DNA from 2 places in the Leisingera methylohalidivorans DSM 14336 genome. Region 1 is predicted to be linked to the other one. Evidence: riboswitches for the same ligand, from Rfam matches in the RefSeq annotation. Region 1 holds a riboswitch; the other holds the start of a gene.

Region 1 (3,408 bases):
ATGCCCGACAATTCGGTCAGGCTGTTCCGGCCAGCCGCAGTGGCAGCCGCCATTGGCAAAGCCAACCCCAAAAGGATCACAGTGCTGATTGCAGCCACCAGGATGGAATTTCCCGCGGCCCGCCATACCGTGCTGTTCAAATCAGCAAGGCCGGGCAGTCCAGACAGCACAATCGCTGCCAGCGGCAGCAACAGGAAACCGGCTGAAAGAGCGATCCAGGCGGCGTCAAGACAGCGCGCCGCAGCCCCCTGCCCGTCCCAGCGCCGCACCGCGCGGTCAAGGCCGGCGCCGAAACCTTCGCCTGCCGACACCCGCAGCGCCGCCAGTGCCGCAGCGCCGGTCAGCAGCAACTGCACCCCCGACAAAAGCGCGGCGCGGCCCAGATCGAAATCAAATCGGAATGCCTGGTAGATCGCGAGCTCGATCGTGGTCGCCCTGGGGCCGCCGCCAAGGGTCAGCGCAACCGCAAAGCTGGAAAGGCAGATGGCAAAAACGACAGCCAAAGCACCCGGCGCCACCCGCCTCAGCATGGGTCCTTCCAGCAACCGCCACATCGCCAACGGCCCGGCCTTCAATTGCGCTGCCAACCGGAAGCGTTCAGCCGGTATTTCCTGCCAGCCCTGCAGGATCAGCCGAGTGGCCAGCGGCAGATTGAAGAAGACATGCGCCAGGACCACCCCGTGCAGGCCGTAAATTTGCACCGGCTCCAGCCCGAGCAGGCCGAAAAAGCTGCTCAGCCAGCCAGCCCGGCCAAACACCGCCAGCAGGCCCAGAATGGCGACGATCACTGGCAGGATGAAGGGGGCGCCGAGCAGGGCAATCAGCAGAGCCCGCCCCGGAAACCGCCGCCGCGCCAGTGCGCGGGCCACGGGAACCGCCAGACCGACGCTCAGCAGCGCCGACAGGCTGGCCTGAGCGAGCGTGAACCGCAACGCCGCCCAGTCGCTGGCACCCAATCCGGTTCCGGCCTCGGCCCTGAGTGCCACAGCACCCAAGGTTCCCAAGATCAGCGCGACGACAAGCAGTGCCGCGCTGATTCCAGGAAAGGCGCTTACTGGCTGAGCGTGTCCAGCCATTCGCCCAGCGCCGCATCCCGCAATTCTGCCGCTTCAGTCTCGCTCAGCAGCAGCGATTTCTCCGGCGCGATCAGCGTCTCAAAACCCTCCGGCAGACCCGCTGCCGGTGTCACGGCAGGATACATCCAGTTGGTAGTCGGAATGATCGACTGAAAGGCGTCGGACACCATGAAGGCCAGGAACTGATCGGCCAGCTCAGGCTGATCGGTGTTTGCCAGCTTGCCCGCAACTTCGACCTGCATGTAATGGCCTTCGTCGAAAGCGGCTGCTGATTTGGAACCGTCTTCCTCGGCGATCAGGTGATAGGCGGGCGAGGTGGTGTAGGAGAGCACCATGTCGGCCTCGCCTTCGAGAAACATACCGTATGCCTCGGACCAGCCCTTGGTCACGGTCACGATGTTGTCTGACAGGCCCGTCCAGATTTCCGGCGCCTCGTCGCCATAAGCGGCCTTGACCCACATGAGCAAACCCAGACCGGGGGTTGATGAGCGCGGGTCCTGGATGACGATTTTTTTGTCGCTGGCGGCCAGTGCCCTGAAGTCCGCGGGCGCCGCTGCATCAGCGTTATGGACAAAGGCGAAATAGCCCCAGTCATACGGCACGAATGTCGCGTCGTTCCATTCGACCGGCAGCGCATATTCGGCACTGACCGCATGCTCGGCAAACAGGCCGGTTTGCTTGGCTGCGGCGGTCAGGTTGGTGTCGAGCCCCAGCACCACATCGGCGTCGGACCGTTCACCTTCCAGCTTCACCCGCGCCAAGAGCGCGGCGCCGTCGCCCGCACCGACCAGCTTCAAATCGCAGCCGCAGACCGCTTCGAACGCTTTTTCGACTGCCGGGCCGGGGCCCCAGTCGGAGACAAAGCTGTCGTATGTATAAACGGTGAGTTCGGGCGTTTCGGCAAAAGCTGCCGAGGCGCCAAGCAGTCCCGCTGCAAATGCAAGATGTTTCATGCCATCCTCCTTTGCGGCTTTGGGCAAGGGTGGAGGCTGTCCAGTACCTTCCCTCCGCCGGTGTGATCCGGTTCAGGTTCAACGGGTGTCATCTCAGCGCTGCCGCGCACCCCGAGGTCGCGCGGACCTTAGAGTTTAGTGCAAGGAAAGACAAGCAGAAGGCCCGTCTGACCTTGGTGTTCAGGGCGTCCGGACTGCCCTGCGGCACCCCAATAATAGGTCATCAATACTGACCAAATGTTTCGCGCGCGAAACATTTGGTGTGACTCGCTGTCCTTTCTGCCCTGTTAACCCTTGAGCCTGTGCGCGGCCTTGTTTGCAAGGGATGTTCGCGGGCGTCTGCTGACAGACAGCGCCGCTGCGGCAACGGATGCCCCTTGAGGCGTTGCGCCGGGACGGGTAAGCACGTCCCGCAAAGGAGACCGCGCTTCATGTCGATGAACAGCTTTGGACACCTCTTCCGTGTCACCACCTGGGGCGAAAGCCACGGGCCTGCGCTTGGCGCCACCGTGGACGGCTGTCCGCCGAATGTGCCGCTGGAACCGGAAATGCTGCAGCAGTGGCTCGACAAACGCCGTCCCGGCCAGAACAAGAACACCACCCAGCGGAATGAACCGGATGCGGTGAAGATCCTGTCCGGCGTGTTCGACGGCATGTCCACCGGCACGCCGATCCAGCTGATGATCGAAAACACCGACCAGCGGTCCAAGGATTACGGTGAAATTTCCCAGACCTTCCGTCCGGGCCATGCCGACATCACCTATTTCCAGAAATACGGCAACCGCGACTACCGCGGCGGCGGGCGGTCTTCGGCACGCGAAACCGCGGCGCGGGTTGCGGCCGGCGGTGTTGCACGTGAAGCAATCAAGGCGCTAGCGCCGGGGCTGGAGATCAAGGGCTATATGACCCGAATGGGTGAGCTGGAAATCGATCGCAGCCGGTTCGACTGGGACGCGATCGAACAGAATGATTTCTGGATCCCCGACGCTGGTGCGGTGCAGGAGTGGGAGGACTATCTGCAGTCCCTTCGCAAGGCGCATGACTCGGTTGGCGCTGTGGTTGAGGTTGTCGCCCGGGGTATCCCTGCAGGGATCGGCGCGCCGGTTTATGGCAAGCTTGACACCGACCTGGCGGCCGCAATGATGTCAATCAACGCTGTGAAGGGCGTGGAGATCGGCGAGGGCATGAATGCGGCCCGGCTCAAGGGTTCGGAAAACGCCGATGAGATCTTCATGGGAAAAAACGGTCCTGAGTATTCCTCCAACCACGCCGGCGGCATTCTGGGCGGGATTTCTACCGGGCAGGACGTGGTTGTGCGCTTTGCGGTGAAGCCGACATCGTCGATTCTCACCCCGCGCCAGTCGATCCGTAAGGACGGC
Region 2 (3,408 bases), 1.6 Mb from region 1:
AGATGCGCCTCCCGCTCAAACAGCAGCCCCTGCCCGAACCGCCCCGCCAGCACCGGTTCCAGCGCCGCGATCTCCGCCCCGCCGACGCTGCGATGGCCCGTGGTGCGGCGGGCAAAGCGGGTCAGCTCCGCCCGGTCGCGGACAGGCGCCACCACCAGCGTGCCGCGCCTGTGCACCGGCGTGACCCTGGCCCACCAATCAAAGGCGCGGCTGCCGAGAGTTATCACTTGCTCCTCGGCGCTTTCGCGTTCGCACCAGGGCGCCAGCATGCCGCCGGCAAAGCGCGCGACGCTGCCGGCCCCGGGGGTTTCGCCCCGTTCATAGACCGTGACCCGCGCCCCGCGCTGCGCCAGCTCATAGGCGCAGGCGAGGCCGGCAAGGCCCGCGCCTGCGATGGTGATCATTCCGCCGGTTCCGTCTTGGCCGCTGCGGCCTCGGCGGCCGGCACATAGAGCTCGCCGCCCTCGCGGAACTTGGCGGCCATCGCCTCCATGCCTTCCTTCTGCGCTTCGGCGCGGATGTCGTGGCTGATCCGCATCGAGCAGAACTTGGGCCCGCACATGGAGCAGAAATGCGCCACCTTGTGGGCTTCCTTGGGCAGGGTCTGGTCGTGGAACTCCCGCGCTGTATCCGGGTCCAGCGACAGGTTGAACTGATCCTCCCAGCGGAACTCGAACCGGGCGCGGGACAGCGCATCGTCGCGGCGCTGGGCACCCGGCAGCCCCTTGGCCAGATCGGCGGCATGGGCGGCGATCTTGTAGGTGATGACACCGGTCTTCACGTCATCGCGGTCGGGCAGGCCGAGGTGTTCCTTCGGCGTCACGTAACACAGCATGGCGCAGCCGAACCAGCCGATCATCGCGGCGCCGATGCCGCTGGTGATGTGGTCATAGCCCGGCGCAATATCGGTGGTCAGCGGGCCAAGCGTGTAAAAGGGCGCCTCGTGGCAGCACTCCAGCTGCTTGTCCATGTTCTCCTTGATCTTGTGCATGGCGACATGGCCCGGCCCTTCGATCATCACCTGGCAATCCTTGGCCCAGGCAATCTTGGTGAGTTCCCCGAGGGTTTCCAACTCGGCAAACTGTGCCTCGTCGTTGGCGTCAGCGATGGAGCCGGGGCGCAGACCGTCGCCCAGCGAGAAGGAGACGTCATACTGGCGGCAGATGTCGCAGATTTCCTCGAAATGCTCGTACAGGAAGCTTTCCTTGTGGTGGTGCAGGCACCACTTGGCCATGATCGAGCCGCCGCGCGACACGATCCCGGTCACCCGCTCCACCGTCATCGGCACCATGTGCAGCCGCACGCCGGCATGGATGGTGAAATAATCGACGCCCTGTTCCGCCTGTTCGATCAGCGTGTCGCGGAACACTTCCCAGGTCAGGTCCTCGGCGATGCCATTCACCTTTTCCAGCGCCTGATAGATCGGCACGGTGCCGATCGGCACGGGGCTGTTGCGCACGATCCACTCGCGGGTGTTGTGGATGTTGCGGCCCGTCGACAGGTCCATCACCGTGTCGGCGCCCCAGCGGATCGACCAGACCAGTTTGTCGACCTCTTCCTCCATCGAGGAGGTGACGGCGGAGGTGCCCATATTGGCGTTGATCTTCACCAGGAAGTTGCGGCCGATGATCATCGGCTCGATTTCCGGATGGTTGATGTTGGCCGGTATGATGGCGCGGCCGGCGGCAATCTCGGACCGCACGAATTCCGGCGTCACGTAGTCGGGGATATTGGCGCCGAAATCATTGCCGTCGCGCGTGCCGTGGCAGGGCGACAGTTCGCGCAGCTGGTTTTCGCGGATCGCGACGTATTCCATCTCGGCGGTGATGATGCCGGCGCGGGCATAGGCGAGCTGGGTCGGTGCGGCGCCCTCCTTGCCGCGCAAGGGGGCAGGTTTAACCGGGAATTCAGGCGTCAGCCGGTCGCCCGCGACAAAGCCGTTATCCTCGGGTTTCACGTCGCGGCCCTGGTATGTCTCGACATCGCCGCGCGCTTCGATCCACTGGCGGCGCAGTTGCGGCAGGCCCTGGCGGATATCGGTCAGCACGTCGGGGTCGGTATAGGGGCCGGAACTGTCATAGACCGGCAGCGGCGCTTCGCCCGCGGTGGGGTGGGTGGAGATTTCCCGCATCGGCACGCGGATGTCCTGGTGGACCTCGCCGTTGACGTAGATCTTGCGCGACGCGGGCAAGGCGCCCGTGGTGATCTTGGGATTGGGGACGTTCATTGTGGTGCTCCTCAAAGCCGAAAACTCAGAAAAGACACCAGATGAGGTGTGGCTTGGGAAACCGGCAGGCGCGGGGCCTGCTTTACCGGAGTGCGCCCGTTTCAAACGGCTGTCCCCGCGGGGACAGGGGGCAAAAGGCGCGTCCTTGCTTCCTACGCCAGTATCAACTGGGTCAGGTTCAAAGGGTCGCGCCGCCGGTTCGGGTTGCCCCGCACCATGACGCCTCTCAGTCCCCTTGGCGGGACTCCCCTGCGTGGCTTTAGGGGTAGGGGAGGCGCAGGGGGCGCGTCAACCGGAATCTTTGTAGATTATTTTTATTTATTAAAATCATGGCGTTGTGTGGTGTGTTGGTTAAATTGCGGGGCAAATCGCTGCGGCGCAGCTTTGATGCTTGATCGCGGGTCATGAAATTATCTATAAAAACCAGCAACGCCATCCGCGCATGGCCAACAGGTATACGAGAACAGGAGACAGCATGCTGGACGCTGCACCCATCCGCACCGACTGGACCCGCGAAGAAGCGGAAGCGATTTACAACAAGCCCTTTATGGACTTGCTGTTTCAGGCGCACACAGTGCACCGGCAGTATTTCGACCCCAACCAGGTGCAGAAATCCAAGCTGCTGAGCATCAAGACCGGCGGCTGCGCCGAGGATTGCGCCTATTGCTCGCAGTCGGCGCGCAACGGTGCCCAGCTGTCGGCCTCCAAGCTGATCGAGGTGCAGCGGGTGATCGCCGAGGCCAGGAAAGCCAAAGAAGGCGGCGCGACACGCTATTGCATGGGCGCCGCCTGGCGTTCGCCCAAGGACCGCGATATGGCGGCACTTGAGGCGATGGTGCAGGGCGTCAAGGATCTGGGTATGGAAACCTGCATGACCCTGGGCATGCTGGAAGAGGAACAGGTGTTCCGCCTGCGCGATGCCGGGCTGGATTACTACAACCACAACATCGACACCTCCGAGCGCTACTACTCCGAAATCATCACCACCCGCACCTTCGCGGACCGGATCGACACCCTGAACCGGGTGCGCGAGGCGGGTATCAAGGTGTGCTCCGGCGGTATCGTCGGCATGGGCGAGCAGCAGCTGGACCGCATCGACATGATGCTGGCGCTGGCAACGCTGGAAGCGCATCCCGACTCGGTGCCGGTCAACATGCTGATCCCGATCGCCGACACGCCGC

Evidence for each region. A riboswitch is a leader RNA that binds a small molecule or an ion and turns the genes downstream of it on or off. The one in region 1 is predicted to bind thiamine pyrophosphate.
Region 2: linked by a shared signal. The riboswitch ahead of thiC (phosphomethylpyrimidine synthase ThiC) and the one ahead of thiB (thiamine ABC transporter substrate binding subunit) in region 1 are both predicted to bind thiamine pyrophosphate.

What each region holds. Positions count from the first base shown of each region.
Region 1 is NC_023135.1:4,049,867-4,053,274, reverse strand. It holds gene METH_RS19680 (thiamine/thiamine pyrophosphate ABC transporter permease ThiP) at 1-1,076, opposite strand, end outside; gene thiB (thiamine ABC transporter substrate binding subunit) at 1,052-2,029, opposite strand; TPP riboswitch at 2,062-2,153, opposite strand; gene aroC (chorismate synthase) at 2,461-3,408, shown strand, end outside.
Region 2 is NC_023135.1:2,459,054-2,462,461, reverse strand. It holds gene METH_RS12215 (FAD-dependent oxidoreductase) at 1-404, opposite strand, end outside; gene thiC (phosphomethylpyrimidine synthase ThiC) at 401-2,227, opposite strand; TPP riboswitch at 2,360-2,488, opposite strand; gene bioB (biotin synthase BioB) at 2,703-3,408, shown strand, end outside.